4 regions of the Rhizobium sp. Nf11,1 genome follow, and region 1 is predicted to be linked to each of the others. Evidence: predicted binding sites of a transcription regulator. Region 1 holds the regulator's gene; each other region holds the start of a gene.
The links. Region 1 encodes LexA, which represses DNA repair genes until DNA is damaged. Its sites were predicted from a motif close to TGTTCNNNNTGTGTTCNG; they were not measured.
Positions count from the first base shown of each region.

Region 2: the regulator LexA is predicted to act here: its motif matches at 1,519-1,536, upstream of ACQ7C1_RS18455 (dehydrogenase).
Region 3: the regulator LexA is predicted to act here: its motif matches at 1,821-1,838, upstream of ACQ7C1_RS21695 (ImuA family protein).
Region 4: the regulator LexA is predicted to act here: its motif matches at 6,233-6,250, upstream of ACQ7C1_RS11170 (ribonuclease T2 family protein).

Region 1 is NZ_JBOBHU010000017.1:39,168-47,071, forward strand. It holds gene gltA (citrate synthase) at 1-190, opposite strand, end outside; gene ACQ7C1_RS22740 (ComEC/Rec2 family competence protein) at 480-2,912, shown strand; gene lexA (transcriptional repressor LexA) at 2,893-3,609, opposite strand; gene ACQ7C1_RS22750 (VOC family protein) at 3,815-4,711, shown strand; gene kdsA (3-deoxy-8-phosphooctulonate synthase) at 4,708-5,553, shown strand; gene eno (phosphopyruvate hydratase) at 5,695-6,969, shown strand; gene ACQ7C1_RS22765 (FtsB family cell division protein) at 7,105-7,425, shown strand; gene pdhA (pyruvate dehydrogenase (acetyl-transferring) E1 component subunit alpha) at 7,571-7,904, shown strand, end outside.
Region 2 is NZ_JBOBHU010000012.1:25,182-33,085, forward strand. It holds gene ACQ7C1_RS18450 (trypsin-like peptidase domain-containing protein) at 1-849, opposite strand, end outside; gene ACQ7C1_RS18455 (dehydrogenase) at 1,314-1,514, opposite strand; gene ACQ7C1_RS18460 (ABC transporter substrate-binding protein) at 1,746-2,660, opposite strand; gene ACQ7C1_RS18465 (heparin lyase I family protein) at 3,121-4,221, shown strand; gene ACQ7C1_RS18470 (hypothetical protein) at 4,223-4,984, shown strand; gene ACQ7C1_RS18475 (endonuclease/exonuclease/phosphatase family protein) at 5,065-6,138, shown strand; gene ACQ7C1_RS18480 (hypothetical protein) at 6,386-6,628, shown strand; gene ACQ7C1_RS18485 (hypothetical protein) at 6,774-6,956, opposite strand; gene ACQ7C1_RS18490 (Ku protein) at 7,223-7,904, shown strand, end outside.
Region 3 is NZ_JBOBHU010000015.1:110,751-118,654, forward strand. It holds gene ACQ7C1_RS21675 (hypothetical protein) at 1-10, opposite strand, end outside; gene ACQ7C1_RS21680 (HpcH/HpaI aldolase/citrate lyase family protein) at 124-1,029, shown strand; gene ACQ7C1_RS21685 (DUF1737 domain-containing protein) at 1,029-1,235, shown strand; gene ACQ7C1_RS21690 (metallopeptidase family protein) at 1,259-1,696, opposite strand; gene ACQ7C1_RS21695 (ImuA family protein) at 1,858-2,778, shown strand; gene ACQ7C1_RS21700 (Y-family DNA polymerase) at 2,729-4,237, shown strand; gene ACQ7C1_RS21705 (error-prone DNA polymerase) at 4,234-7,689, shown strand; partial or broken gene ACQ7C1_RS21710 ((2Fe-2S)-binding protein) at 7,788-7,904, shown strand, end outside.
Region 4 is NZ_JBOBHU010000006.1:37,958-45,861, forward strand. It holds gene ACQ7C1_RS11135 (DUF4432 family protein) at 1-345, shown strand, start outside; gene ACQ7C1_RS11140 (TIGR01244 family sulfur transferase) at 418-756, shown strand; gene ACQ7C1_RS11145 (RidA family protein) at 829-1,173, shown strand; gene ACQ7C1_RS11150 (thiamine pyrophosphate-binding protein) at 1,213-2,871, opposite strand; gene ACQ7C1_RS11155 (CaiB/BaiF CoA transferase family protein) at 2,885-4,087, opposite strand; gene ACQ7C1_RS11160 (DMT family transporter) at 4,105-5,061, opposite strand; gene ACQ7C1_RS11165 (alpha/beta fold hydrolase) at 5,079-6,008, opposite strand; gene ACQ7C1_RS11170 (ribonuclease T2 family protein) at 6,265-7,005, shown strand; gene ettA (energy-dependent translational throttle protein EttA) at 7,103-7,904, shown strand, end outside.

The sequences.
Region 1 (7,904 bases):
CGTCACCGTCGATATAGGTGATTTTCGATTCACAGGATGCGGTCGAGGTGAAGCCCGGATCGTAAGTGAAGGAAGCGGTGTTCTTGTAGAGGGCACCGATGTCGATGACGCTCGGGCCGATCGTGCCGCTTTTAACGGCGAGGTCAACCGATTTGTCACCGATTTTTATTGTAGCGCTTTGATCCGTCATGCTGTCCTCCGAAATGTCGGTGGCGCCACAAAAGCGCCATAGGGGTTAAGCGTCCTTTCCGATAGCTATATGATCGTGACGCTAATGCCAAGTTACCGTGACGGCATTTTGTGCATTGCGGCATCACCTTTTAGGCACTGCAGCGATGAGCCGCACGCATAGCGGAAGCCGATGATTCGACTGGCCTTTTGCCGCTTACGATTTTCCCTCGTATTTCAATCGATTATCCTTGCCGGATTTGCTTGAAGGTTGCATTCTTAGGGCCTGGCGGGGTGATCTTGGGCGGGGCATGCAGGAAACGACGACAGCCGAATTGCGGCCGCAAGCGGGCATCGGTCTTGCCGATCCGCCAGATTTTCCTGCGCCTGCGGTGGTGACTCAATCGGTAAGGACGCAGTCGCAGACCCCATTGCATCGTCGGCTGCTGGCCACCGCCGGGCAATCGCTCCGTGCCGGGGCCTGCATGCTGGGCGAAGAGGCCGATCATGGCCGCCTGCTGCTGTTCTCGCCGGTCTTCCTCGGAGCCGGCTCGGCCTTCTGGTTTCTTGCGGCATCGGATTTTCCCCTCATTGCATCGCTGCTCTGCCTGCTGGTGTCGGCGGCCGCGGTTTTCCTCACCGATCCCAGCCGACCGGCCTTGCGCGCAAGTTTCATGGCGCTGGCACTTTTCGCCGGCGGCATGCTCTCAGCTCAGTTCGAGAGCTGGCGGGCTTCGACGGTGATCCTCGATTCATCCGTGACGACGACGGTGACTGGCCGCGTCGAACGGCGGGAAGGCGACGGGCGCGGGCGCTGGCGCTACATTCTTGCCGTCGCCGGCACCGAGGCGCCGGAGCTGAAACGGCCGCCGAGACGCATCACCGCGATCGTCCGGGGCGCCGATGCGCCTTTCGAGATCGGCGACATCATCACCGGAAAGGCACGTCTGACGCCGCCGGCGGGGCCCGCACTTCCCGCGCTCAACGACTTCTCCTTCGGTGCCTATTTCGACGGCATCGGCGCCAACGGTTTCTTCTATGGTGCGCCGGAGAAACTCGACTTGGAGGCAGGCCCGCAGGCGGCCAGGTCGACGGCGGACGCCCTGCTCGAATGGCTCTACCAGCTGCGCAGCAGCATCGGCGACCGCATAAGATCGATCCTGCCCGACGACACCGGCGCCTTTGCCGCTGCGCTGGTGACGGACGAACGGCGCGCCATATCGCACGCGACGACGGAGGCGCTGCGCCAGTCCGGCCTTGCCCATATCGTCGCGATCTCGGGCCTCAACATGGCGCTGTCGGCTGGCATCTTCTTCGTCGGCTTTCGGATGCTGCTCAGCCTCTTTCCCGGCGTCGCCCAAGCCTATCCGACAAAGAAAATCGCCGCTGCCGGCGCGCTCATCGCCGTCACCGCCTATTACCTGATCTCCGGTTTCGGGGTTTCGGCCGAGCGCGCCTTTATCATGATGGCCATCATGCTGATTGCCGTCTTCTTCGACCGGCCGTCGATCAGCCTGCGCAATGTCGTTCTCTCCGCGCTCATCATCATCGCCATTTCACCTTCGGAAGTATTGGGACCGAGCTTTCAGATGTCCTTTGCCGCCACATTGGCCTTGGTATCGGGCTATCAGTTGTGGAAGGACAGGCGTGTCCGCGAAAACGCTTTTCTGAAACTGCCGATCATCAGGCCGGTGGTTGCCGTCGCCGGTTTCTTCGGCGGCGTCTTCCTGACCTCGCTGATCGGCGGCTTTTCCACCGCATTGTTTTCGATCGAGCATTTTCATCGCCTGACGGCTTACGGCCTGCCGGCAAACCTTGCGACGATGCCGATTATCTCCTTCATCGTCATGCCGGCCGGATTGTTGGCGATGTTGCTCATGCCTTTCGGTCTGGACGCTCCGCTCTGGAAGGTCGTCGGATTCGGCCTCGATCTGGTGATTGCGGTTGCCAAGACAGTGTCCGGCTGGGGCGGTGATATCGGCATCGGCCGCTTGCCCGGCTGGTATTTCGCAGTGGCGGTGGCAGGCTTTCTGCTGCTGACGCTGCTGCGCACTCGGCTGCGCCATGTCGGCACATCGATCATCGCCATCTCCACGCTCATCGTGCTGCTTCTGCCGGTTCCCCGGCCGCCGGATCTGGTGATTTCGGAGGATGGCAGTCTGGTTGCGGTCGTCGCGGCTGAGGCAATAGCTTCCAACCGTGAAAACCCGCCGGATTTCATATTCGACCAGTGGCAGAGAGCGCTGGTGCTGCCGACACATGATCCGCCGAAGATGCTGGATGGTCCGGCCATTCCGCCGGAAGGAGAAGACCGCCGTGTCAGGCTTTCCCGCGATCAGCAGAACGAAGCGAGTGCAGCGATGCGGGCAGCCGCCGCAGGCGGTGAAGCAAACCGTTTTTCCTGCGTCAAGAAGGCTTGGTGCACATCAAGACTTGGCAATGGCAATATCGTCACCGTCATCGACAATGCCGCCTATCTCGGCCCGGCCTGCGATACGGCCGATATCGTCGTGACCTCGGTCCGTCTGCGTTTCAATAGCTGCCGTTCAGGCGGCACGCTTTTCACCGGCGAGACGCTGCGCAGGACCGGTTCGCTTGAATTGCGCTTCGCCGATGCCGGCCTGGAGGTCACCACCGCCTTCGATGCTTTGTCGCGACCATGGATGCGCCATCGCGCCTATGATTGGCGCAATGATCGTTTTACCGATTCCAGCCCATCCGGCGTCAGTGATAGCGACGGATGAGGCCGACGAGCTTGCCCTGCACCTTGACGCGGTCGGGCCCGAAGATGCGGGTCTCATAAGCCGGGTTGGCGGCCTCGAGCGCGATCGAGGCACCCTTGCGGCGAAAACGCTTCAGCGTTGCTTCCTCGTCATCGACGAGGGCAACGACGATATCGCCGGGACTGGCGGTACTGCCGTTGCGAATGATCACGGTGTCGCCGTCGAAGATGCCGGCGTCGATCATCGAATCGCCTTTGACCTCCAGCGCATAGTGCTCACCGGAGCCGAGCATATCTGCGGGAACGACGATATCGTGGGTGTTGTTCTGGATCGCCGAGATCGGAACGCCGGCGGCGATACGTCCCATGACCGGCACGGAGACGGAGTTGCCATTGTCGGCGACCGGCTTTGGCGCAGCGGGGGCGGCGACCGGCTGGGGCTTGCCGAGGCTGCCCTCGATGACGCTCGGCGAAAAACCGCGACGCTGAAGACTGGGGTTATAGGCCTCCGGAAGCTTGATCACCTCGAGTGCCCGGGCGCGGTTCGGTAGGCGGCGAATGAAGCCGCGTTCCTCAAGCGCCGTGATCAGGCGGTGAATGCCGGATTTCGAGGCGAGGTCCAGGGCATCCTTCATTTCGTCGAAAGAGGGAGGAACGCCGGATTCCTTCATGCGCTCATGGATGAAAAGGAGAAGCTCCTGTTGTTTGCGCGTGAGCATCGACGTCAGACCCCGTGATTGAAACAAATCCAGAACGGACACTATATGTTCCATATGTGTTCCGCAAGTAGCTAAATTTCCGTAAAAGTTCACGTCAACTCGCGGAGATTTTTATTTTCATTTGCCGGATTGGCGCACATGTCTTGCATTGAGGGAGGTGCTGTCGCACATCTCTTGTCTCTTGCCGGTTTCAGGAGGGATATTCATGAACGCGCATTCCGCCAGGTCGCACCCGCTGGATCATGTCGTGCTGCCCGTGGTCAATATCGATCTGGCGCGTGAGAGGCTCGGCAAGCTCGGTTTCACCGTCGCCGCCGATGCGCGCCATCCCTTCGGAACGGAGAATGCCTGCGTCTTTTTCGCCGACAAGACCTATCTGGAGCCGCTTGGCGTGGCGAGTGTCGACGAGAGCGAAGCAGCGGCCCGCCAGGGCAACGTCTTCATCGCCCGCAATCGCGCCTTCCGTTTCCGCTGCGGCGAGGAGGGACTTTCTGCGCTGGCCTTCCTCAGCGAGGATGCCGACCTCGATCATAAGCGCTTCGTCAGCAACGGCGCGAGCGCCGGTGAGATGTTGCAGTTCAGCCGGCCGATGCGGATGCCGGACGGTTCGGAGAGCGTCGGCAGCTTTAAGCTGGCCTTTGCAGCTGATTTGCGCGCCCCCGATTTCTTTCTCTTTACTTGCCAGCGCATCAATTCGTTCCCTACAGATCGCGCCGCGCTGGAGACGCACGCCAATGGCGTGATCGGCATTGCCGAGATCGCACTTTGTGCACCGGACCCGGCGGCATTCGCCGCCTTCGTCGGGCTCGCGATTGGGCAGGCGGCGGTGGAGAAAACCGGTTTCGGCATGAATATCGCGGCATCGAATGCAAAGATCAGCTTGATGACGCCGGAAGGGCTGGAGGCCTATTTCGAAACCACTGTCTCATCAGCCGATCGCGGCCTGCGGGGGCGGGCAATCCTCTTCACCGTCATCGATCTTGCCGTGACAGAAGCGCATTTGGGTGCTAACGGGATCACATTCACACGCAAGAACAATCGCATTCTGGTGAAGCCCACGCCCGGGCAGGGTGCGCTCTTCGCCTTCGAGGAAACACGATGAGCACCGACACGAATTCCGAAGTCAGGATCGGCGAAGGCGGAGGCCAGGTCACTTTTTCCAATACTGGCCGCTTGTCGCTGATCGCCGGTCCATGCCAGATGGAGAGCCGGGATCACGCCTTCATGGTCGCCGGCACGCTGAAGGAGCTTTGCGGCAAGCTCGGCATTGGCCTCGTCTACAAGAGCTCCTTCGACAAGGCGAACCGTACCTCGCTCTCGGCTGAACGCGGCATCGGCCTGGAAAAGGGCATGGAGGTCTTTGCCGACCTCAAGAAGGAATTCGGCTTTCCCGTCATAACCGACGTCCATACGGCCGAGCAATGCGCCGAGGTGGCCAAGGTGGTCGATGTTCTGCAGATCCCGGCCTTCCTCTGCCGTCAGACCGACCTTCTGATCGCCGCCGCCAAGACCGGCCGCGCCGTCAATGTCAAGAAGGGCCAGTTCCTCGCCCCTTGGGATATGAAGAACGTTCTGAAGAAGCTCAACGCCAGCGGCAATTCGAATGTGCTCTTGTGCGAGCGCGGTGCCTCCTTCGGCTACAATACGCTGGTTTCCGACATGCGTTCGCTGCCGATCATGGCGGCGATGGGAGCTCCCGTCATTTTTGACGCCACCCATTCCGTGGCGCAGCCGGGCGGGCAGGGCGATTCCTCCGGCGGCCAGCGCGAGTTCGTGGAAACGCTGGCGCGCGCGGCAGTGGCGACGGGAATTGCCGGCGTCTTCGTCGAAACCCATCAGGATCCCGACAACGCACCGTCCGACGGGCCGAACATGGTCTATCTCAAGGACATGCCGCGACTGCTTGAGAAGCTGCTGGCCTTCGATGCGATCGCCAAGGCCTAACGTTCAACAGCCTGACATGATCGTGGTTTAGGCCACGATACGATACCCGTTCGAAGGCGGGAAATTGCGCCATTGTAATTTGCACGCCTTCGATTATGACAGGCGTCGAACGACTTATCACCCACCGAGCAGGAAGAACCCATGACTGCAATCACCGATATCATCGCCCGCGAGATCCTCGATAGCCGTGGCAATCCCACCGTCGAAGTCGACGTCTATCTCGAAGACGGCAGCATGGGCCGCGCGGCCGTTCCCTCGGGCGCCTCGACGGGCGCACATGAGGCGGTCGAGCTGCGCGACGGCGGCAAGCGCTATCTCGGCAAGGGCGTCGAAAAGGCGGTCGAGGCCGCCAACACCGAGATCTTCGACGCGATCGGCGGCATCGATGCCGAAAATCAGATCCAGATCGACAACATCATGATCGAGCTCGATGGCACGCCGAACAAGTCGCGCCTCGGCGCCAACGCCATCCTCGGCGTCTCGCTCGCCGTCGCCAAGGCTGCGGCCCAGGCATCCGGCCTGCCGCTTTACCGTTACGTCGGCGGCGCTTCCGCCAGCCTCCTGCCGGTGCCGATGATGAACATCATCAACGGCGGCGCTCATGCCGACAACCCGATCGACTTCCAGGAATTCATGATCCTGCCGGTCGGCGCCGATTCGATCGCCGACGCCGTGCGCATGGGTTCGGAAGTCTTCCATACGCTCCGCAAGGAGCTTGCCGCGCAGGGCCACAACACCAATGTCGGCGACGAAGGCGGCTTCGCTCCCGGCCTGAAGAGTGCGCCCGAAGCCCTGGACTTCATCATGAAGTCGATCGAGAAAGCCGGCTACAAGCCGGGCGACGACATGTGCCTCGGCCTCGACTGCGCCTCGACGGAATTCTTCAAGGACGGCAAGTATGTTCTGGAGGGCGAAGGCCGCACGCTCGAGTCGGGCGCCATGGCCGAATATCTGGCCGAGCTCGCCGGCAAATACCCGATCATCTCGATCGAAGACGGCATGGCCGAAGACGACTGGGAGGGCTGGAAGGCGCTGACCGATCTGATCGGCAAGAAGACTCAGCTCGTCGGCGACGATCTCTTCGTCACCAACTCGGCCCGCCTTCGCGACGGCATCCGCATGGGCGTCGCCAACTCGATCCTCGTCAAGGTCAACCAGATCGGGTCTCTGACGGAAACGCTTGATGCCGTTAACACGGCGCATAAGGCAGCCTATACCGCCGTCATGTCGCACCGCTCCGGAGAAACGGAAGATTCGACCATTGCCGATCTCGCCGTCGCCACCAACTGCGGCCAGATCAAGACCGGCTCACTGTCGCGTTCTGACCGTCTCGCCAAGTACAATCAGCTGATCCGCATCGAGGAGGGCCTAGGCCCCCAGGCCCAATATGCCGGCCGCTCGATCATCAAAGGCTGATCCGATCTGATTTGCAATGCTCGACCCGCGCCTCACCGGCGCGGGTTTTTTCTTGCCGGCGGTTACGGTCAATGAACGGTTAATCTCTGCGCGTTATGCTGAACGAATTGGTAATGCGTTCAAGAGCATGCGTGTATGTGGACAAAGCATCATAAGAAGAGAAAGCTCGGCCGCTTCGTCATCCCGGCTATGACGGTCGCCTTCCTTTCCTATTTCGGTTATCATTGCATCCATGGCGATTATGGCCTGCGGGCGACGGAGACGTTCGAGCGTCAGCGCGTCGCGCGCGAAAGAGAGCTTGCCGTCCTGAAGGCGAAGCGCGAACATCTGGAAAGCCAGGTGGCGCTGCTGAGTGACGGCTCGCTCGACAAGGACATGCTGGACGAAAAGGCGCGATATCAGCTGAATATGTCGCGTGCGGACGAGATCGTCATATTCAAACATTATTCCAATTAACCGGAATTAGGTTAATTGGAATTTCTGATTTATTTGCAATAACTTAGCGCCGAATACGAGCCATGCAATTATGGCATTGCTGTGGTCATATTTCTTCCCTATGGTACGCGCCACCGAGAAACGACAAACCCATAGGGAGGGTTGAATGGCGCCGCGAAAGACCGCGACCGTTTCCAGCCGCAAAACTGCAGCAAAACCAGCAGCCAAAGCATCGAATGGAGGCCCGGTAGCCGACTTCGACCGGGATGAGGAACTCAAGGCCTATCGCGAGATGCTACTGATCCGCCGCTTCGAGGAGAAGGCCGGTCAGCTTTACGGCATGGGCTTCATCGGCGGCTTTTGTCATCTCTATATCGGTCAGGAAGCTGTCGTCGTCGGCATGCAGATGGCGCAGAAGGAAGGCGATCAGGTCATCACCGCCTATCGCGACCACGGCCACATGCTGGCAACCGGCATGGAGGCGCGCGGGGTCATGGCGG
Region 2 (7,904 bases), on a different contig from region 1:
GTGACGCACGAAGCCGCTCCGAGCCCGAGGAACTTCGAGCGACGCGCGAGCGGCAGCCGCATCGGCCGAGGGCAGGTTGACAGAGTTTGCCGGAGGCTGGGTCTGGAGAGAATTGGGCGTCTGAGGTGTGAAGGCTACGCGCGCGTCGGCCTTGGGATAGCATAAGATCTGGAAGACCGACGGCGTGACGCGATCAGCAATATCGGCTGTCGACAAGGCTGTCGCATTCTCAGTTGTATCAGCGGCTTGATCAACGACACTCTGAGACTGCAGGAACAACTCGGCAACCGACGCGCGGATCGCGAAATTCACGTTCTGAGCAGTGATACCGATATCGTCTGCGATCTTCTTGGACAATGTCGCGCTCGTGATCCCAAGAAGGAATCCGTTGCGGTCCACCACAGGGCCACCTGAGTTGCCTGGCTGGATTGGTGTCGAGATCTGGATGTATCTGGTGTCGTTGCGGATCCCCGCGAGTGCGTTCACGTTGCCCGTGGTGATCTTCACAGAATCCGCGAGCAACGTTGCCAGGGGGTATCCCACGGCAACGATGTCCTCGCCGAGCCTTGTTGCAGACTTTCGGAATGCCAGCGGCTTTAGTGGCTCGCCGGCCGTGATCTTCACGATCGCCAGATCATTGGTCTCATCGATGCGCGGATCCGCGCCATCGCCCTTTCCCTTCACCTCGATACGTCCGCAATCCTGCACCACATGGGCGTTGGTCAGAATCCATCCGTCCGCTGTGACCGCGAAACCCGTTCCCGAGGACGTGGGTTCGTCGGCAAAGGATTGCGAAGCGACGGCCATCGATAGGCCAGCGGCGATGATTACGCGGCAGATGACAGACATGCGAGCTCCCCAGACCCGTCGGAAAGTAGAGCCTTCGAGGTCTCGATTTCAACCTGATCTTGCAACTTTGCTTAATGGTCGGCGGGGTCTCTTGTGGACTGGATCCGATTGCCCGCCTTGCCGAACGAATAGGCGCCTAATTCCTGAAGATCGTGGTGATCTCGACGCCGCTGTCGAGGACAACCCATAGGGTTCGAACGAGATCGGCAGCCTCGAGGAGCGCTGCGGACATCTGCTCATTCGATTGTCGCTCTATGTGATCTGCAACCGCGTTGAGGCCGACGATTGCGTCGTGTCCGGTCCCGCTCGCGGGGATTCCGACCGCTCCCGGAGATCGCCCACTGTCGTTATCGCGCGGAACAGCAGTTTCCGAACTTCTGAAGGCGTCAGCCGTTCGATTTCGTTCGCGGCCCTTACAAGTTCGGCGACGAATGATGGGACACTGCTTTCTGGGGTGTGAACCATCAGTGCTCGAAATCGGCGCCGGGCATCCATCCGCGGGTATAGCCTTTTCCCATGCAGGCCTTCGCGGTGGCAAGTTGCTCCTGGAGCCGGATACGATCTTGAAGAAGGGCTTCGATGGTGGCTCGTGGGTCGCCGCCGTGCCATGCCATCGCTGCGTCCACGGGATTTGTTTCGGCTATGTTGTCTCGTTCAGCGAGCATCGTCAGTTCCTCGTATATTCCGGAGAAATATGCTCCACGGAGGGTCGCTGAGCGTGAAGGCAGCTCATTGCAACGGCGCGCTATGGCGGGAGCACCTTCAAGGTAGCGATGGGACCGAGTCGCCGCAAGCGTTGGTGGCGTCGTCGGTTCAATGCCGAAGATCCTGCCCCGCCTGCCGAAAGGCGGCAATCTCCGATCCGGCAGCTCGCAGGAGGAGCTGACCGCCGGTTATTACTCGATGACCTCATCCGCGATTGCGAGCAGCTCCGGCGGAATGGGAATGCCAATCTTTCGGGCAGCGCTGAGGTTGACGATCAGCTCGGGTTGTTTGACCCATTCGATGGGCATGTCGCCCGGCCTTGCTCCTTTGAGTACGCGATCCACCATCCGGGCCATCTGCCGCGCTGCGGCTGCGAGGCTCGTGCCGTAGGCGAGCACCGGCTCGTAGCGGGCGAGGTCTCTGCCGAACATCGTCGGCAGCCGTGCGGATACCGCCCCTTCGATGATCCTCGCGCCATAAGTGCTGGTGCGCGGCACTTCGAGCGACAGCAGGGCGTCTGCCTGCTGGCCGGTGAAAGTCGCGAAGGCTTCCTCGATGTCTTCGGATCCCTTCAGCAGTACCATCTGGGGAGACAATCCCGCAGCCCTGGCTTCCGCCATATAGAGGTTCGGCAGCGTGTCCGGCACGCCTGCATCCCCGAGGATCGCCAGCCGGGAGAGGCCAGGCACGGTTTGCTTGAGGATTCTGATTTGTTTTTTCGCCTGTTCCGGGTCGTAGTTGGTTGCGCCTGTGGCGTTTCCGCCCGGCCGATCCGCATCGGTCACCAGACCGGCGGCGACGGGATCGAGCACGACCGCGAAGACAATAGGGATATCCGAAGTTGCGCGACGGACGGCCTGGAACGTCACTGCGCCGATCACGGCGATGACGTCTACCCCGAGAGCAATCAACTCCTCGGCGAAGCCTGGGAGGCGATCAAATAGGCCTTCCGCAAAACGTGCTTCCATTTCGATCATTTGACCGTCGATATACCCTAGCGCGCTCAGGCCATCGCGGAAGGCGGCGAAGCTCGGATATGATCGGTCACCTGCGAGCAGTATGCCGATACGCGGGATTCCCGAACCGATTGGCCGTGCCGCAGTCATGGCGTTCCCTCTTACGCTGCATGAATGATGGCTGAGGTGGCACACGATAGCATCCTTGGATTACCGGAGGAAGCAAGGTGGCCGCCCTCGTCCATCAAGGCCGCCGCGGGGCGGCTCAACAAGGATATGGGACAAAGCTGTGTATGGGGGCTGGCGCAGTCGGCGGCACGCTAAAGAGCCGGACAGCCTGGGTGAAGGTATTGCAACCTGCCCGTCTAGTTCCCGAAGATCGTGCTGATCCGGACGCCGCTGTAGAGGGCAACCCACAGAGTCCGGACGAGATCGGCTGCCTCCAGGAGCGCTGCCGACATCCGGTCGTTCGATTGTCGTTCGACGCAAGGCTCGGGGGGCACGCGGCAGCTAGCGGTTGCTTTCGCCCGAAAAAAGTCTGCGGGCGAGATACACAACTTAGAGTGAACATGGTAGTAGTTCTTCATCTCATTGAGCTGGGGGGATGCAGATGAGATCAGTCCTTTTTGCAGTGATAATCACGTCAAGCGGCGCGGCGTCTGCTGCTGGACTAGACGACCATTTTGATGGCTCGAAACTGGATGTCTCAAAATGGACGACGCAGCAGGTTCTCTCGCACCAGATCGAGTTCACCAAACCCGGTCGCTGCGGGAGCGCTGCCATCGACATAGTCACGAAAGAAGGCGACGACGGCCTCGAATGCGAGGACGATTGCCAGAGGGCGGAACTGCGAACGGTCAAGAAGTCGTGGCCGACCTTCGGTGACGAGGTGTGGTACTCGTTCAGTTTCAGGATCACAGGGGACGTGCCATCCAAGGGCAGCGCAAGATCCGTCATCGGACAATGGAAGGGTCCAGGAGACGGTAGCCCAATGATCGCCCAGCGATTCGACAACGGCGTCTTCCATATCACCGTTCAGGACAACGATGTCCGACGTGTGGTCGCCAAGGCGGAGGGAGATCCGGACGCGCTTCTCACCGCGCAGAACCTTCTGGGAAATCTCGAGTTCAACGAGCAAAACGTGAACGCGATCAAGTCCCTGCAGTCGCTCGACCTGATCAGCAGGAACGCTCCGGAAGTCTCGAAGCAATTCTTCAGCCCGAATTTAATGCAGAGCATGGGGCCGGAGGCGAAGGATACAGACGCCAAGACTCTGTCGCAGGCCCTCGGGCTCTCCGGCGATGGAGACCTGGTCTCCCAGTTTCGGTCGCTCGCGTTCGTCGCCGAACCCGAAAAGTACATCGGCAAGGCGGACATCGAGATCGTTCCAGAAGCGAACCGCCCGCTGCCCGATCCGCGCATGGGCTGGGTCGACATGATCTATCGCGTGAAGCCAGGCCGCACCGACAACGAATATGGACCACGTCGGGCCGCCGAAATCGATGTCTGGGCGAACGGCCAGAAGATCGTATCCGTGAAAGGCAACATCGGTGCAACCCTAAAGAAAAATACTCCTCTGCCTCTTTCAGGTCCGTACTTTAAATTTGGGACCTACCGCCTCCGTATCCCGGGTGAATTTCACTTTCAGTTTGATGAGTTCTCTCAGGCTGCAACCAAGGCCGGCCTCGCTCAAATATGCCAGGCGCCCTGAGATGATCTACTCGCTCGGTCGCCATTTCCATGGGCGGAAGCGTCGCCGCTTGGCGAGCGCTCTCATTTTGATCGCGGCCGCCGCAAGCTGCACCAGTATCGATTTCGAAAAACTACAACCTGGGTCGTTCTCCGGCACCTTGATCGTTATGTGGGTCGGTCGTGGTGGCTCATCTGGCGATGGAAAGTTTGTTTTCGTCCCTGATCCTCACGACCGCCTTACGTTTGTCAGGCCGGGCGGCAAAGGGAATCCTATCGTTCCCGGTGTCATGTATACGGATGGAGGATCCGTGCCCCGGGCAGTCCAGGTCTTCGGGGGGCTCAACCCATGGGGATACGCGCCAGCCTACATGGTCCACGATTGGATATTTACCGCACATCATTGTCTGGTGGATGGGCGAAAGGACCAAATATATGTTGCGGTCAGCGACATTGACTTCGATGAGTCAGGCGTCATCCTCGGCGAAGCCATATGGACTCTGATGAAGGAAAAGCTGGTAACCAGAGATGACGTTGTTGCCGGAGCGATCACCACGGCTGTCAGAAGTCCGTTAGCAAAGAAAATCTGGAACGGCTCGCCGGGTGCCTGCGAGAACGGAGCAGTCTCGGAAGACAACCTTCGCGAGATAGAGAGAGCCGTCCCCGGCTCCACGGCCGACGAGGCTCGGAGAAGAAATCTCGACATCGCAGGGGCAATCCGCAGCTTCAGACGCGCCTCCAACGCAGTCGAAGTCGGACGAGTGACATTTCAGCAGGGCCACTGAGCTGCACTGCCGAAGCTGAAACTGCGTCTCGCCGTTTGCGCGAATTGTGCTTGAATATCGCATCTCGTGGGGGAATGGGAATGAGATCAAATCTTTTATATGCGATCGCGGCAATCGCCGCTTTGGCGGCCTTCGATGCAAGGGCCGAGGAGCTGAAGCTTGCAAGCTGGAACATCGGCAACCTCGCGAGCAAACCCGGAGTTCCACTTCGCGGTCATGCAAGAGATGAGGCGGAATATCAACATATCCGCGACATCTTCGCGAAGCTAGAACCGGACATCATAACGCTGCAGGAAATGGGCAGCATGGGCAGTGCGCGAGCAGTGGTGGGGGACAGCTATAACATCGTCTTCGAAGAGCGCTGCATGACCAACAGCGCGCATTGCAACGAGGATGTCGACGACATCTTCACAGCGATCGCATACAAGAAATCGCTTGGCCAACTCGCAGAGGTCCAGGTGCCTCAGCTTTCGGTGATGCATACGAGCGAATGCGCCAACGAAACACCACGACCCGTCCGCGGAGGGGTCGGAGTAGAGCTTCAACGCGGCAACACGAAAGTCGTCGTCGTTTCCGTACACCTCAAGGCCTCCTGTAAGCGCAACGACAACGAAAACGAACGTGATCAGGCCGATGACTGCGCGACGCTCATGAAACAAGCAGACATCCTATCTGAATGGATACGAACAGAGCGTGCAGCCGGCAAGCAGGTGATCGTCGCCGGTGATTTCAACAGACAGCTTCTGGATTCAGGCGACCATGTGGCGGCAAAGTTCCGAGCCGTCGATCCGGGAGTTCAGTTTTTTCCCACAGCTAGGCAATGCTGGGCGTCATTTCCCAACCGCGGAAGCGCGATCATTGCTGCCGCAAACCAGAAGTTTCCTGAAATAGCGGCCGCAGGCGGAAGGCCACTCCCCTACAGTCCGAAGTCCAACAGCAAGATCGACTATTTCCTTGTGAGCGGCCCCGCGCAGCAGACGCCGATCTCGAGCGAACAGTATGCGATGGGAAGCGAGGCCAAGACGACGGAGCTTGCGACCGACTACCTGAAAACGTGCGAAGGGAAACCAAACAAGTTCGAGGACGGGTCGGTCCTCACATTTTCCGAGGTAGAGCCGAGTGACCATTGCCCGATCTTCATGACGTTGCCCTGAATTGACCATGCGCATCCTGCGCGACGAAGCTGAAGTCGCACGAGATCCAACGTGCACCACCTCCCATGGGCGGATCCGACGAGCTTTCGACCTGGTGACTTTTGTGACGGCTTCCGCGCCGCCCATCATCCCAATCTCGTTGGAGGACTGGCGAGGCGCGCGATCGAACGCTGGGTGATGCGGCTTCCCGCTGGCTGGAGGGCAACTCCCGATCGTCCTGGCAGCACTCGCCGGGAAGTCTGTCCTCGTGGTCAGCCCGACTGGATCCGGAAAGTCCCTGTGCTTTCAGATCCCTGCCCTTTCGGAAAGGCTGCACGCTAGTGATTGGTCCACTGAAGACACTCATAGCAGACAGTATCCGGACTTCTCCGAAAGAAAATTCCCGCGACCGTCGTCAACAGCGCTCTCCGAGGCGCAGGAATTCCCACGGGTGTCGTGCAACCTTCGATGTCCGAGCTCTCGACCTTTGTCCGCTATCGGAAGACGCTGAAGGGGATCCGAGGATCTTCTGGCGAAACGGCGCGTCTCGTTCCCTGTTCTGCAGGCGCTCGTCTCCGCCGAGCCGGATTGTCCGCGAGGAGATCCTAAAGTGCATGGACATCGGTGCGCGGTGATGTCCTCTACCATGTTCGGCCTCAATGCTTCGGGCGGTGATCACCCTTGTCGCCCTCGCCGGGCTTCGCATCATGCTTCGCCTTGTGACGCTTGTCGGCAGAGAGCGAGCGGCCGACACCGACGCTCTCGTTGAATTGCCCCTTCTCGTCGCGACGAACGTAGCGCTTGTCGCTTCCGGTGTCGATCATTTCACGCTTGGTCATGAGATCCTCCATTGATTGGAAGAGGAAGAACGCGTGGGATTCCAAAAAGATGCCTGGGCACACTGGCGCTGGATCGGATTCTCCATGACGGGCGGGAGACTTCCCGCAGAACAGGACCAAAAGTCAGCCGCCGCAACCCTGAAAAGAATCTGAATCTAATTCTGAGGACGATTCCCTAAGGCATTGAAAAATGATTCGTTTCGAGTCGGAACGAATCACCTTCGCACGTCTTTGAGTCGCGACTTAGTGATTCGGAGGATGCGTCCATGGCATCGGGACATCGCGCGCAGTGGAAGGGCTTCTTACGGTTTGGGGAGGTAAGCTGTGGCGTGGCGCTCTACACAGCCGCCAGCACGTCCGAGCGCATCACATTCAACACCATCAACGCGAAGACAGGCAACCGGGTCAATCGCGTCTTCATCGATAGCGAGACCGAAGAGCGCGTGGAGCGGGATGCCCAGACGAAAGGCTTCGAGATAGATGACGGCCAATACATCATCATCGACCCCGAGGAAGTGGCCGCGACGATTCCGGAAAGCAACAAAACGCTTGAAGTGCAGGCGTTCATCCCCTGCAGCGAGATCGACGACATCTATTTCGACAAGCCATACTACCTAACACCGGACAAGATGAACGCTGACGCCTTCGTTGCCCTCCGCGAGGCCATGAAAAGGTCCAAGGTCGCCGCAATTGCGCGTGCCGTTCTCTTCCGGCGAGTCCGGACGGTGCTCATACGCCCGCACGGCAGGGGCTTGATCGCCACTACGCTCAACTACGACTACGAAGTCCGCTCCTCGAAAAAGGCTTTCGAGGAGATGCCGAAGCTGAATATCGAAGGCGAGATGCTCGACCTTGCGAAGCACATCATTTCGACGAAGAGAGGAGAGTTCGATCCGGCGACATTCGACGACCGGTACGAAGCCGCCCTGGCGGAGCTCGTGAAGGCGA
Region 3 (7,904 bases), on a different contig from region 1:
TGTTCTGCATGGGTTTGAAACCTTTCTACAGAAAGGAATGTGGTCCTTCCTTTTCCTCTCTGCAAGGCAAGCATGGCTTTTTGTTGTCTTGCCGGGCTTTGCGAAGCTTGGCACTAATGGCTGATGAAGCAAACCACACCTCTGCGTTCCTCAAGTCTGCGCCGCTCGGTGCTGAGTGTGCCGGCCATCAACCTGCGGGCGCTCGAAAAGAGCCGTTCCCTTGATTGTGATGCGGTTATTTTCGACCTGGAGGACTCCGTCGCGCCCGAGAGCAAGGGCCAAGCGCGGGAAAATCTGCATGCTTTTTTTGGCGGACAGCCGCTCGAGGGCAAGGAAAGGATCATTCGTATCAATTCTTTGTCATCCGGATTCGGGGCGGCGGATCTCGAGCTGGTCAAGGCGCTTTTGCCCGACGCCGTTCTCCTGCCGAAAGTGGATGGACCCCAGGATGTCATCGATATTGGCGATCTGCTGGCAGATGCGCAGGTGCCAGAGGAGCTGCGCATCTGGGCAATGATCGAAACGCCGCGCGGCGTGCTGAACGTCGGGGCGATCGCCGAAACCGGCCGCATGCCGGGGGCGCGGCTCGATTGCCTCGTCGTCGGCCTCAACGACCTGCGCAAGGAAACCGGCGTCCTGCCGCAGCCGGGGCGAAGCTTTCTCGTGCCGTGGCTAATGCAGGTCGTTCTCGCGGTCAAGGCTTATGGGCTTGATGCGCTCGACAGCGTTTTCAACGATTTCCGGGATGGCGAAGGTTTCGACGTCGAATGCGGGCAGGGTCGCGCTATGGGTTTTTCCGGCAAGATGCTGATCCATCCCGCGCAGATTGCGGCCGCCAACCGGCATTTCGGTCCGAGCGCGGAAGAGATTGCCGAAGCGCAGGCAATCATATCAGCCTTTGCCGATCCGGCCGCCCAAGACCTCAACGTCATCAATGCGAACGGCCGGATGATCGAGCGGCTGCATCTTGTCCAGGCCGAAGCTCTGGTTCATAAAGCCCGTCTGATTTCTGCAAGAAAGCCCGCCTGATGAAACTCTACCGCTTCCTGACCGGTCCCGACGACGCTTCCTTCTGCCACAAGGTCACCGCCGCCCTCAACAAGGGCTGGTCGCTGGAGGGTTCGCCGACCTATGCCTTCAATGCCGCAACCGGCGCGATGCAATGCGGCCAGGCCGTCGTCAAGACTGTCGAAGGCAAGGATTACGATCCGGAGATGAAGCTCTCCGAGCAATAGCGCGTTCTGCCGAACGCACGGTTTCAGCGCTCGGCGGCTTCCTCGGCGCTGGCCTCGATCCGCTCCATATCCTCATCGCTCAGCCCGAAATGGTGGCCGATCTCGTGGATCAGGACGTGAGTGATGATATCGCCGAGCGTCTCGTCGTTCTCGGCCCAATAGTCGAGGATGGGGCGACGGTAGAGGCGAATGCGGTTCGGCATTTCGCCGGTTTCCACGGTGAAACGCTCCGAAATTCCCCTGCCTTCGAAAAGGCCAAGCAGGTCGAAAGGCGTTTCCAGCGCCATATCCTCGAAAACGTCGTCATCGGGGAAATCCTCAATCTCGATGGTGAGATTGGTCGTCAGCTGGCGGAATTCATCCGGTAGATGGCTGTAAGCCTCCATGGCCAGCGACTCGAAGGTGCTGATCGTCGGCGCATGGCGGTCCTGCCAATCATCGCTCTGGTCTACGCGGGCCATGAATATTCCTTCCTTTGCGGGCCCATATAGAACCTTTGCCGCCGATTTTCGAGTGCGGAATCAAAGGCAGGAATAAATTCATAAAAAATGATTGTTGACTCTTCTTCAGCTCTCTGGAATCCATAAGAACATAACAGGAACAAGACGACGGAGTAAACGCCATGGCGCAGAACGCCCTGGCGCGCGAGCGGCTTTTTGCGCTCCGCGAAACCATCGCCAAGCTAGAAGGAAAGCCTGCGCCGGCGCTTGCGGCAGCGGAGCGAGAAGCCATAGCTTCGGAAAAGACCGGAGAGATTCAGGAACGGAACGACCTCGGGCTTCGCCTGCCAATTGGCCTGCCGCTCGACGCGATCATTGAATTTCGCGCTGCAAGTTCCCGCGATGCTGGGGCGGCAAGCGGCCTGGCTATGGCTGTTGTGACGTGGATGCAGAAACAAGAGGAAGATGCCGGGAGGTTTCTGCCGCTGCTCTGGATCGGCGATGCGGTTGGCGCGCTGGAAGCAGGCCGGCCTTATGCCCCGGGGCTTAAGGATTTCGGATTGAAGCCGGAGCGATTTTTCCATGCCGCGCCGCGCAAGCTGGAGGATGCGCTCTGGCTTGCGGAAGCTGCCGTTGAAAGCGCAGCCTTCTCTGCCGTCGTCATGGAGGTGCGTGGCAATCCTCTGCATTTCGGTCTGACCGAAAGCCGTCGGCTTAGCCTCAGGGCGCGTGCCGCCCGCCGTCCGCTTTTCCTCATCCGTCAAGCCGGCGCGGAGGAAGCGAGCAGTGCTGCTTTGCGCCTTCGGGTCGAGCCGGCGCCGTCGAATCTGCGGCCGTTACCGGACGGATCGAAGCTAGCCGGCAGCATCGGTAACCCGATTTTCCGTCTCACGCTGGAGAAGAGCCGACATCCGGCTCCATTCTCCTTCCTTCTGGAGTGGAGCCCCCATGAACGCGAATTTCTTGCCGTCGACAAACCAAGCTTCACTCGGTCTCCAGGCGAAAAATCAGCGCATTCTGGCGCTCAGCTTCCCGCATCTGGCCACAGATCGCATCGCACGCAAGCGCTGGGGGCTTTCCTGGCGTTCGAAAGGGCGTCCTGAAGAACCGCCGCTCGTCTGTTGCGGCAAGCTCAACAACGCCATGCGTTTGACGGCGCTGGACGAATTCGCCGAGAGGTTGGGATTGCGGAAGGATCAAGGCGTTGCCGAAGCGCGCGCCATGTATCCGGCGCTCGATGTCATGGAAGAAGATCCTGCGGCCGACCGCCGGCTTCTGGAAGCCATTGCCGACTGGTGCGACCGTTATACGCCGATGGTGGCGTTCGATGGCAGGGATGGGCTGCTTCTCGACATTACCGGTTGCGCTCACCTCTTCGGCGGGGAAAGAGCTCTTCTCAAGGATATTCTGTCGCGGCTCTTCCATATGGGGCTCGATGCACGAGGTGCGGTCTCATCGACGCCGGGCCTTTCCTGGGCTGTCTCCCGTTTCGGAAACGGCGGCATCGTGGAAGACGAGGAGACGGAACATGTTTTGATGCCGCTGCCTGTCGCGGCCTTGCGCCTGGAAGAACAGATCGTCGAGGCTTTGAAAAAGCTCGGGCTCAAATATGTCGGCGATGTCATTCATGCGCCGCGGGCGCCGCTCACCCGCCGTTTTGGCCAGGCGCTGCTTCTGCGGCTCGACCAGGCGCTGGGCCGCGAGGAGGAGCCGATCTCGCCCCGGCGTCCCGTGGCCAGTCTTTCGTCCGAACGTCGTCTGATCGAGCCGATCGGAACGGAAGAACAGATCCTTGCCGTCACCGGGCAGATTGCCGTGTCGCTGAAGCCGTCGCTGGAAGCGCGCGGTGCCGGCGGGCGGGTGTTCGAGCTAGTGCTGTTTCGTGTCGACGGCAGGGTTTTCCGCATTTCCGTCGGTGCTTCGCGGCCGCTTCGCGAGCCGAAGCTCGTTGCAGGGTTATTTTCCGAACGGCTGCATGCGATTTATGACGATATCGATGCCGGCTATGGTTTCGAGATCCTGCGCCTGAATGTGCTGCGGCATGACCCGTTCAACGACACGCAGGGCGATTTTGAAGGTGACCGGCAGGATGAAATCTCTCTTTCAACCTTCGTCGACCGCGTTTCGGCCCGTCTTGGCCGGGATTGCCTGCAAAGTTTCCAACTTCGGGAAAGCCATGTGCCGGAGCGGGCCGTGATCGCGGTACCGGCAATGGAGAGCCTACCGGCATTGCAGAAAGTGAAGCAGGACAGCGCGCTTCCTTTTCGTGAGGAGCGCCCTCTGCGGCTCTTTGCAAACCCGGAGCCCGTTGAGGTCGCATTTGCTGAAGTGCCGGAGGGTCCACCGCAGACTTTCCGCTGGCGGCGGACACAACATCAGGTAGCAAGAAGTGAAGGACCGGAACGGGTCGCCATGGAATGGTGGATCGATGGGGATGATGCGCAGACGCGCGATTATTTCAGAATAGAGGATGAGTCTGGACACCGCTTCTGGATCTATCGTCAGGGTCTTTATGGTGAAAAACCCGATCCACGCTGGTTCATGCATGGGGTCTTTGCATGAGGGCCGAGCCTGCATTCTTCGAAATCGGCACGAGAACGAACTTCTCGTTCCTCGAAGGTGCCTCCAGCCCGGAGGAGATGGTCGTGCAGGCCGCTCACCTCGGACTCGGCGGTCTCGGCATTGCGGACCGCAATTCGGTTGCCGGCGTCGTCAGGGCACATGCGCAGGCCGAGCAGCTTGAGGAGAGATATAAAAACAGAGATGCGATTTTAGCTCAGGCAGCAAAGGAAGGGAAAAGAGAAGAGATTCTCGATCCTATCCGGATTCAGCCGGGCGCCCGACTCGTCTTTTCCGATGAAACGCCTGATATTCTTGCCTATCCCCGCAATCGGCAGGGCTGGGCGAATCTCTGTCGTCTCCTCAGCGCGGGCAATCTGAAAGAAGAGGCAGTCAAGGGCGCCTGCATTCTGACAGAAGCAGAGCTCATGGAATGGGGCGACGAGATGATGCTCGCGCTCGTTCCGGACCGGAGCCTTATCAGCGATCCTGCCCGCCAGCCGGTGCTTGAAGACTATCTGGAGCGGTTTCGCAAACGGTTCCGCAAGGGATTTTTCATGGCGTTGTCGCCAGCCTATGACGGGCGGGACCGGCAGGCCTTTGCGGTGTTTTCGATGCTGGCCGCCCGAAACCGTGTGCCCTTGATTGCAACCAATCAGCCGCTCTACCATCACCCCGATCGCCGGTCGCTTTCTGATATCGTGATCGCGATCCGGGAACATGTGCAGATCTCGGAAGCCGGATTCCTTCTGGCGCCCAATGCCGAGCGCTTTCTCAAGGATGCACGTGAAGTATCCAGGATTTTCCGAGACTATCCTCACGCGGTCGAGAATACGCAGGTGTTTTTCGCAGGGCTGAGCTTTTCCCTGAATGAGTTGAAACATAATTATCCCGCGGAAAACGATCCCGGCGAAACCCCGCAGCAAACTCTGAAAAGGCTGACGTGGGCAGGAGCGGCAAAACGTTATCCGGATGGTATTCCCGAGAAAGTGGCGCAGCAGATCGAGTATGAGCTGAAACTCATCGGCGACAAGAATTATGCCTCCTACTTTCTGACGGTTCACAAGATCATCCAGCACGCTCGTTTTCAGATTGGTGTGCTCTGCCAGGGGAGGGGGTCGGCAGCGAATTCGGTCATTTGCTTTTGTCTTGAGATTACCGAAGTCGATCCTCAAAAGAGCACGCTCCTCTTCGATCGCTTTATTTCGATGGACCGGGACGAGCCGCCTGATATCGATGTCGATTTCGAGCATGACAGGCGTGAAGATGTCATCCAGCATATTTATGGAAGGTATGGCGTCGCGCATGCCGGGCTGACGGCAGCCGTCACCAGCTATCGCACTCGTTCGGCAGGCCGCGAAGTCGCCAAGGCCTTTGGCCTGTCGGAGGATGTTCAGTCGGCCATCAGCAGTCTCGTCTGGGGCTGGTCGGAAGACAATCTCTCGGAGCGGGATGCGAAGGCGGCTGGCCTCGACATCAAAAATCCAGTGACGCGGAATGTGCTGAAATATGCATCGGAACTCCTCGGTTTTCCGCGTCACCTCACACAGCATGTCGGTGGCTTCGTCATCACGCGGGACCGGCTCGACGAAGTGGTGCCGATCATGAAGACGGCGATGCCGGATCGATACATGATCGAGTGGGACAAGGACGATCTCGACAATGTCAAGATTCTCAAGGTGGATGTTCTGGCGCTCGGCATGCTCACCTGCCTGCGGAAAGCTTTCTCGCTGCTTGAACTGCATTATGAGATCAAGAAGACGCTCGCCGATCTCGGCAATAGGGAGCATGGAGAAGAAGGCGAGCCGGTCTATGACATGATGGGCCGCGCCGATACGGTCGGGGTTTTCCAGATCGAAAGCCGGGCGCAGATGAGCATGCTGCCGCGTCTGAAGCCCAGGCGCTTTTATGATCTTGTCATCGAGGTGGCGATCGTCCGGCCGGGACCGATCCAGGGCGACATGGTCCATCCCTATCTGAAAAGACGGGAACAGATGAAAAGGAATATTCCGATCGAATATCCGAGTGAGGAGCTGAAGACGGTTCTTGAAAGAACTCTTGGTGTGCCTTTGTTCCAGGAGCAAGCCATGCAGATTGCAATCACTGCGGCAGGCTTTGCGCCAGCGGAGGCGGACCGGCTTCGACGCGCCATGGCAACGTTTAAAAGAACCGGCACGATCGGCAATTTCGAGACGCGTTTCATCGAGGGGATGACGACAAACAAGTGTTACACCAAAGAATTTGCGCAGCAATGTTTCAATCAGATCAAGGGTTTCGGTGAGTATGGATTCCCCGAAAGCCACGCCGCCTCCTTCGCGCTGCTGGTTTATGCCTCCTCGTGGATCAAAGCCTATTATCCCGATGTCTTCTGTGCGGCGCTGCTGAATTCACAGCCGATGGGATTCTACGCGCCGGCCCAACTGGTACGGGATGCACGAGAGCATGGCGTGAAAATCCTGCCGGTCGATATCAACCAGTCGGACTGGGATTGTACCCTGGAAGAGGCCGCCTTCGATCATACGGCCATTGATTTCCGGCACCGTGAAATGCGGGAAATCATCAGGACACGACATGCGGTACGGCTCGGCCTGCGGCAGATCAAGGGTCTTTCGTCCACCGATATGCAGTTGCTCGTCGACAATCGTGGAGGAGGTTACGCGTCGGTGCGTGATCTCTGGCTGCGTTCCGGGCTGCAGAAATCCGTCATCGAGCGACTGGCGGATGCGGACGCCTTTCAATCCATCGGACTATCGCGTCGCGAGGCGCTTTGGGCGGTACGGGCTCTCGATGTGAAGAGCGCAACGGAGGAACTGCCGCTTTTCGGGCAAGTGCGCCATATCGATCTGCAGCCCGAACCTCAGGCAAAGCTGCCGGATATGCTGCCGGGAGAGCAGGTGATCGAAGATTATCGCTACCTGTCGCTGTCGCTGAAGGCGCACCCCGTATCTTTCCTGCGCGACGATTTGCGCAATGCTCGCGTAACACGCAATGTCGACTTGCTGCGCGTCGCGAACGGGCAGCGGGTGACGATTGCCGGCCTGGTGCTGGTGCGGCAGCGACCGGGATCGGCCAGCGGCGTGATCTTCATGACACTGGAAGATGAAACCGGCGTTGCCAATGCGATTGTCTGGCCGAAAATTTTCGAAAAATACCGGTCGGTCGTCATGGGTGCGCGGTTGGTGAAGATCTTCGGAAAACTGCAAAGCCAGAGTGGCGTGATTCATACCGTCGTCGAGCATATCGAGGACATGACGCCTGCCCTTGGTATCCTGCAGCGCGAGGCCCGCCGTTTCGGCGCTTGCGAACGCTCGGACGAGGTATTGCGGCCCGGCGGCGACCAGCGGCAGCTTGGCGATGCGCGCAAGAGGATGGGGCGAGAGACGGCTGCCGCAAGCCGGCATACGGATGTGGCGGAAACCGCCGATGTCATGCCGCGCGGCCGGAATTTTCATTGAACGCGTCGCGCTGCCCTGACTTATCTCCACGTCTTTTGTCGTGCATGTCATCGCCTCCGAAGCGAATATTAGAAAATTTGCAACAGGCTCCGCCTAACGTGGCTTGCAGGGAAGCGGACTCGAATTTTTTCTTGACAGCAACCATCTTCTTTAGCAGAAAACACGATAGTCAGTGTCATGTTTGGAAATGAAGACGTGCTTGTCTGCAGCTGCAA
Region 4 (7,904 bases), on a different contig from region 1:
CTCGAAGGCCGGATGCTGGAGAATGGCGGCTTCCCCTGGACATTCGGCGAAGAGCCTGGCGGCATCTTCTGCGTGCCGGCGCCGGCGACGGAGGAGGGCTTGGCGGAAGTCAGGCTCGGTCCGATCGCCGCAATCGGCGGCAGGACGCTCAGCGTGCGCTTCCGCGCCGATACGCTGCCCTATCTGCAGATCTGGCGGAACCAGAAGGCGCCGGCCCATATCATCGGCATCGAGCCGGTTTCGCATCGCTGGGTATCGCGCGACGAGCTTCAGGCGGCCGGTGAATTCAACATGCTCGCTCCCGGTGAAAGCCGCAGCTATGCGCTGACCTTTGCGTTCCTGTGAGTGAAGTGTTGTTGACGCTTGCGGGCCTCCCGTCGTAGACCATCAGCCCACGATCTTTGAGGAGACAAGACGATGGATATTCGCCAGATCGACGATGAATATTCGGTTTCGGGGCAGATCACGCTCGAAGACCTCGATGAGATCAAGGCGCTCGGCTTCAAATCGATCGTCTGCCATCGCCCCGATCATGAAAGCCCCGACCAGACGTCGTTTTCCGCCATCGAGGCGCGCGCCAAAGAGCTCGGTCTCGATATCGCCCATGTGCCGGTTGGACCGATGGGCGTGACGGAGGAAGCGGTACAGGGCATGGTCGACGCGCTCGACGAATTCCCGCGGCCGATGCTCGGCTATTGCCGCTCGGGCGCCCGCTCGACGGCGATCTACCAGAAGACGCATCATATCCGCAGTTGAGCGTCGTGCGGGACGCTGATTTTCAGGCGCTGCTCCGCAGCGCCGCCACTTCCAATCACCCAGGAGACGATAATGAGTATTAAGCGTATCGACGTCGGCACACGTATGAGCGGCGCCGTCATTCACGGCAACACGATCTATCTCGCAGGCCAGGTCGGCGAAGGCGAAAGCGTCACCGATCAGTGCAAGTCTGCGCTTGCCGAGGTCGACCGTCTGCTTGCCGCGTCCGGCAGCAACAAGTCGAAGATCCTGCAGACCCTCGTCTATCTCTCGGACATTGCTTATTTCGGCGAGATGAACGCAGCCTGGGAAGCCTGGATCGATCCGGCCAATCCGCCGGCACGCGCCACCAGCGAAGCCAAGCTCGCCGCGCCGAAATACAAGGTCGAGTTCATCGTCACGGCTGCGCTCGACTAAGGTCGCCGCAGTTCCGTCTCTCAAAGCCGGTGGGACAACTTACCGGCTTTTTGTTTGGGCGATTTCGGACAAAGTGCGCGTCGGTGTGATCGCTTCCGGATCGAGCTTCACTTCGATGATCGCAGGTTTGCCGCTTGCGCGCGCGCGCTCGAAGGCGGGAGCGAATTCCTCTGTGCTTTCCACCGTCTCGCCGTGGCCGCCATAGGCGCGGGCAAGGGCTGCGAAGTCGGGGTTGGTCAGATCGGTGCTGCTGACGCGACCGGGATATTCACGCTCCTGGTGCATGCGGATCGTGCCGTACATGCCGTTGTTGATAACGATTGCGATGATCGGCAGATCGTAGCGGATGGCGGTTGCGAATTCCTGGCCGTGCATCAGGAAGCAGCCGTCGCCGGCAAAACAGATGACCTCGCGCTCGGGAAAGAGCCGCTTGGCGGCCACTGCCGCCGGCAGGCCGTAACCCATCGAGCCGGAGGTGGGCGCGGCCTGGGTGTTGAAGCGGCGGAACCGGTGGAACCGGTGCAGCCAGGTGGCGTAGTTGCCTGCGCCATTGGTGAAGATCGTCTCCGGCCCGATATTGCCTTCCAGCCACTCCATGATCGGTCCCATATGGACGGCGCCCGGACCCGTGGCCGGCGGCTTCGACCAGGCGAGATAGGCCTGATGCATATGCGCGGTCCGCTCTGCCCAGCGCGGCTCGGCCGGGGCTTCGAGATCGGCGAGTGCTTCGACAAAATCGGCGGGGCTGGCGCAGATGGCAAGATCGGGACGATAGACGCGGCCGAGCTCCGACGGGTCCGGATAAATATGAACGAGCGACTGGGCCGGGTAGGGGATGTCGAGCAGCGTATAGCCGGAGGACGGCATTTCCGACATGCGGCCGCCGAGCAGGATCAAGAGGTCGCTCTCCTTGATCTCCTTGGCGAGCCCCGGATTGATGCCGATGCCGACATCGCCGGCATAACAGGGGTGAAGATGATCGAACAGCATCTGTCGGCGGAATGAACAGCCGACCGGCAGCTGAAAACGTTCTGAGAAGGTTGCGAAATCGGCGACGGCATCGGCATCCCATCGCGTGCCGCCGAGGATTACCATCGGCCGTTCGGCTTTGAGCAGGCGCAGATAAAAATCGTCGATCTGGCTGCGGCCGGGATGGGCCTCGACGCTGGCATAATGCCTGGCGCGGGGTGCCTCGACCTCGTCGCGCAGCATGTCTTCCGGCAGTGTCAGCACTACGGGGCCGGGACGGCCGGAGGTTGCGACCGCAAAGGCGCGGGTGACGAATTCGGGAATGCGGGCGGCGGCGTCGATCTCACCAACCCATTTGGCGAATTCGGTGAAGGCGCGGCGGAATTCGACCTCTTGAAAAGCCTCCCGTTCGCGCGCCTCTCGTTGCACCTGGCCGATCAGGAGGATCATCGGGATCGAATCCTGCTTGGCTATATGCAGGCCGGCGGAGGCGTTGGTGGCGCCGGGGCCGCGCGTCACCATGCAGATGCCCGGCTCGCCGGTGAGCCGGCCCCAGCAATCCGCCATCATCGCCGCCCCGCCTTCCTGCCGGCAGACGAGGACGTCGATATCGCTATCGCGCAAGGCGTCGAGAACTGCGAGGAAACTCTCGCCGGGCACACAGGAGAGGCGTTTGACGCCATTTGCCTTCAGCGCCTCAACGATCAATTCCCCGCCGGTCTTTTTCATAATGATACCTTCTTCATGACGATGCCTTCCTCTCAAGCTCGGTGAGTTCCGCCAGAATTTCTTCCCTGTGTTCGCCGAGGCGCGGGCTCGGCCTCGTGTAGTGCAACGGTGTTTCCGACAGTACCACCGGCGTCCTGACCCCGGGGATGACGGTGCCGGCGGCATCGGCAAGGTCGATGCGCAGACCGCGGGCCTTGACCTGCGGGTCGGCGAACATTTCCTCGATCGTGTTGATTGCTCCTGATGGAACGGCGTTCTGCTCGCAGGCCTTCAGGAGATCCGCCTTCTGCCATTTCAGCGTCTCGGTGGAGATCAAGCGGCGCACCTCGCCGCGGTTAGCGACGCGGGCCTTGTTGGTGGAGAAACGCTCGTCATCCGCGATCGTCTCCAGGCCGAGGATGGTTGAGAGGCGGCGGAACTGACCGTCGTTGCCGACGGCAAGGATGAGATAACCGTCGGCCGTCGGCACCACCTCATAGGGCGAGATGTTCGGATGGGCGTTGCCGAGGCGGGGCGGTGCGGCGCCGGAGATCAGGTAATTCATGTTCTGATTGGCGAGCACGGCCGATTGCACATCGAGCAGCGCCATGTCGATCAACTGGCCTTCGCCTGACTTCAGCGCATGGATCAAGGCGGCCTCGATCGCCGAGACGGCATAGATGCCGGTGAAGATGTCGGCGATCGCCACGCCCGCCTTCATCGGCTGGCCATCCGGTTCGCCGGTTATCGACATGAAGCCGGACATGCCCTGGACGATGTAATCGTAGCCGGCAAGGCCGGCATAGGGGCCGGTCTGGCCGAAGCCGGTGATCGAGCAATAGACGAGCCTCGGGTTCAGCTTGCGAACGCTGTCGTAATCGAGCTGGTATTTGACGAGGCCGCCGACCTTGAAATTCTCGATCACCACATCGGCGGTGGCAATGAGACGACGGACGAGATCCTGGCCTTCAGGGCTCTTGAGGTCGGCAGTGATCGAGCGCTTGCCGCGATTGGCGGCATGGTAATAGGCGGCCGAGAGATTTTCGCCGTCGGCGCCTTCGACGAAGGGCGGTCCCCATTGGCGGGTGTCGTCGCCACCGTCGGGATTTTCGACCTTGATGACGTCGGCGCCGAGATCGGCAAGCATCTGGCCCGCCCAGGGGCCGGCGAGCACGCGGGCAAGCTCGATTACCCGGATGCCGGCAAGCGGCGGTTTGTTCGTCGCGGTCTCGGTCATGTTCCTCCCGTCGGTGTCTACGGCGCCAGCGTCACCTCAGATGTATCGGATACGGGCTTTGAAGCAAAGCGGCGCTCGCGCCATAGGATGTAGAAGCCCGAGGCCATGATGATCGTGATGCCGAGCCATTTGATCGCATCCGGAAAATCGCCGAAAACAAGCCAGGCGAAAATCGTTGCCGAGACGATCTCGAAATATTGCAGCGGCGCCAGCGTCGACGCCGGTGCCGCACGAAAGGCATAGACGCCGAGGATGCCGGCGATCGCGGCCATGGCGCCGACGCCGGCGACGTAGAACCAAGCGCTGCCTGCAGGCATGACAGGATCGAAGAGATCGGAGCCGCTTCCTTCGCCGACGAAAAGCAGGAGGGCGCAGAAGAGCAAGCCCCAGATGCCCATCTGGAACTGCATCGACCAGGGATCTTCCCTGTGCGAGAGGACGCGGGTCATCAACACGAAGGCCGCAATGCAGAGCGCGCTGACGACAGGCAGGAGCGCGATGTAGCCGACCTCCTCGAAACTCGGCTGAATGATCAGCATCGCCCCGAAAAAGCCGACGCCACAGGCGGTATAGCGCCGCCAGCCGATCGTCTCCTTGAGGAAAATGCCGCCGAGGATCGTCACGATGATCGGCTCGATAAAGAAGATTGCGATCGCGTCGGCGACCGCCATATATTTCAGCGTGGTGACGAAAGAGATCATCGACACGGTGATGACGAAGCCGCGGATGGCGTGGAACAGGCTCTGGCGCCAGGAGAAATCGGTAAAGCTGCGCCGCCATAGCACGATCGGCAGCATGCAGAGCGCCTGCACGAGGAAGCGGCCGGCGGTGATCTCGGCGGAGGGGATGGTGACGACGGCAAGCTTGGCGAAGATATCGATGAGCGGCGAGAACATCACCGAAAGAAACATCAGCGCAAGCCCCGTCGTCACCTCCGAGGTGGACGAAGCGGGGCGGGCGGAAGTGCTGCTCATGATGGAATCTCTCTGGCTCAGGATCTTGCGAGTGCCTCGTCGCACCAGTGCGCGAAGGCGGCGGTCGCCGCGTCGGCGCCGATCTCGTTCAGCGTTTCGTGTCGCATATCCTGATATATCTGGACGTTGATATGAGAGAAGCCTTGGGCTTTCAAACGGTTTGCCAGCCAGAGGATGGCTTTTCCACGCTCCGTCGCCGGATCCTCGCCGCCGCCGACCAGATGGATCGGCATGTCGCGCGGTAGGCGGTCGAGATGGAGCTTCTGCGGTCCGCGAAACGTCAGTTCGAAGAGATCGAGCCAGAGCGAGACCGAAGCATCGAAGCCGCAGAGCGGATCGGCGATATATTTGTCGACTTCATCGGCATGGCGCGACAGCCAGTCGAACTCGGTGCGGCGGTCCGGGATCGATTTTCCCCAAGCGCCGAAGGTGAGCTTCGGCAGGAGGCCGCTCGGCACGTCGGAGCCCTTCAGCATCCGCTCGGCAAGCAGGATCGCCTGGGCGGCTCTGCCGGCAAGGCCGACGGCGAAATTCGAATTCCACACGGCGACGGCGTCGAAGTCGGCCGGAGCGGTGACGGCGGCATTGAGCGCGATGAGGCCGCCCATCGAATGGCCGAGCAGGATCACCTTCAAGCCGGTATGGCGCGAGGCCGCATGGGCGCGCATGGCCAAGACGTCGCCGATCACCCGGTCGACGCCATTCCGGCCGGCGAAGCGGCCGATCGGCGCGTCGGGAGCCCTCGTCTCGCCGTGGCCGCGGTGATCATGGGCATAGACCTGATAGCCCCGCGCCGCCATCGCATCGGCAAAGCGGCCATATCGCTTCGAGTGCTCCGCCAAGCCATGCGATATCAACAGGATGCCGCGTGCCGGGTGGATGGCCTCGGCATGATGATAGGCCAGAGACGCTTCCCCTATGGCGAGCCTTTGCGTATCAGAAAACATCCGGATCCTCCCTGCCGCAGCAGAGCAGATCGCTACTGCATAATTTCTTAAAGCGGAATCGATTTAAGCAGAATATTCTGCAGCCATAAGTGCGACAGCGTCCGTGCGTAACTCGAGAACAGGGCTTCCCGGAACAGCCGACTGTTTCCGACGACGCGCAGTCGATAACAAATTCCAGGATAGTTGCGATTCAGGGTTGCTGCCGTTTACTCTTTGTGCTTATCTGTTCCTGCATTGTTCTTCTTTGGGGGTTGAAATGAGCAGCATGCAGTTGCGTACCTTTACATTCGCCGTGTCGATGATCCTTGCCGGCGCTGCCGTGGCGCAGGAGGCCGAGGGCCGTACCCGTTTCATTCTTGCTGCGAGCTGGCAGCCCGCCTTCTGCCAGACGAACCAGAAGAAGCCCGAATGCGCCAGCCAGACCGGCGAGCGCCATGATGCGACGAATTTCTCGCTGCACGGCCTGTGGCCGATGCGGCAGGATTATTGCGGCGTCAGCGACGACCAGAAGGCTGCCGACAAGGACGGCAAATGGGAGACATTGCCTGACGTCACGCTTTCGGCCGAGACGCAGGCGTCGCTTGCAAAGGCGATGCCCGGCACGCAGTCCGGCCTCGAACGGCACGAATGGATAAAGCATGGCACCTGCACGAAAATGAGCGTGGAGGATTATTTCGGCGTCGGCGTCCATCTGGTGGATGCGCTCAATACATCGGCCGTGCGCGATCTCTTCGCCGCCAATATCGGCAAGACGGTCAGGGCCGAGGCGATCAAGGCTGCTTTCGACAAGAGCTTCGGACCGGGTGCGGGCGAGCGCGTCAAGATGAGCTGCCGGCGAGCCGGCAATGTCAGGGTGATCAGCGAGTTGACGATCGGCCTGTCTGCTGATGCGGGAACGGCATCGGCAAAAAGCGCGGGCCTTGCCGATCTGATCCAGGGAGCGGGAAAAACCTCGTTCGGCTGTGACGAGGGCGTTGTCGATGCGGCGGGCTTCTGATCGGAATCCGGCGTAAACGGGTTTCGGCGTTGCTCATAGGCGCTGTTTCGCCTACATAGCGGCACGAAACGAAGTTTCCCGCCCGGAGCAGCGCAGCATGGCACGTCAATTCATCTATCATATGTCCGGCCTCAACAAGGCCTATGGCAACAAGAAGATCCTGGAGAACATCCACCTTTCCTTCTACCCGGATGCCAAGATCGGCATCCTCGGACCGAACGGCGCCGGTAAATCCACTGTGCTGCGCATCATCGCCGGCCAGGACAAGGAGTATACCGGCGAAGCTTGGCTCGCCGAGGGTGCCACAGTCGGCTATCTCGAGCAGGAGCCGAAACTCGACCCCACCAAGACGGTTTTCGAGAACGTCATGGAAGGTGTTGCCGCGAAGACGGCGATCGTCGATCGTTACAACGAATTGATGATGAACTACTCGGATGAGACCGCGGAAGAGGGCGCGAAGCTCCAGGACATCATCGACAGCCAGAACCTCTGGGATCTGGAAAGCCAGGTCGAGATGGCGATGGAAGCCCTGCGCTGCCCGCCGCGCGATGCCGAGGTCACCAGCCTGTCCGGGGGTGAGCGCCGCCGCATCGCACTCTGCCGCCTGCTGCTCTCGCAGCCGGATCTGTTGCTGCTCGACGAGCCGACCAACCATCTGGACGCCGAAACCATCGCCTGGCTCGAAAAGCATCTGCGCGACTATCCCGGCGCCGTGATGATGATTACCCACGACCGCTACTTCCTTGATAACGTCACCGGCTGGATCCTCGAACTCGATCGCGGCCGCGGCATCCCTTACGAAGGCAACTACTCCGCCTATTTGCAGGCCAAGGCCAAGCGCATGCTGCAGGAAAACCGCGAAGAGGCATCGCGCCAGAAGGCGATCAGCCGCGAGCAGG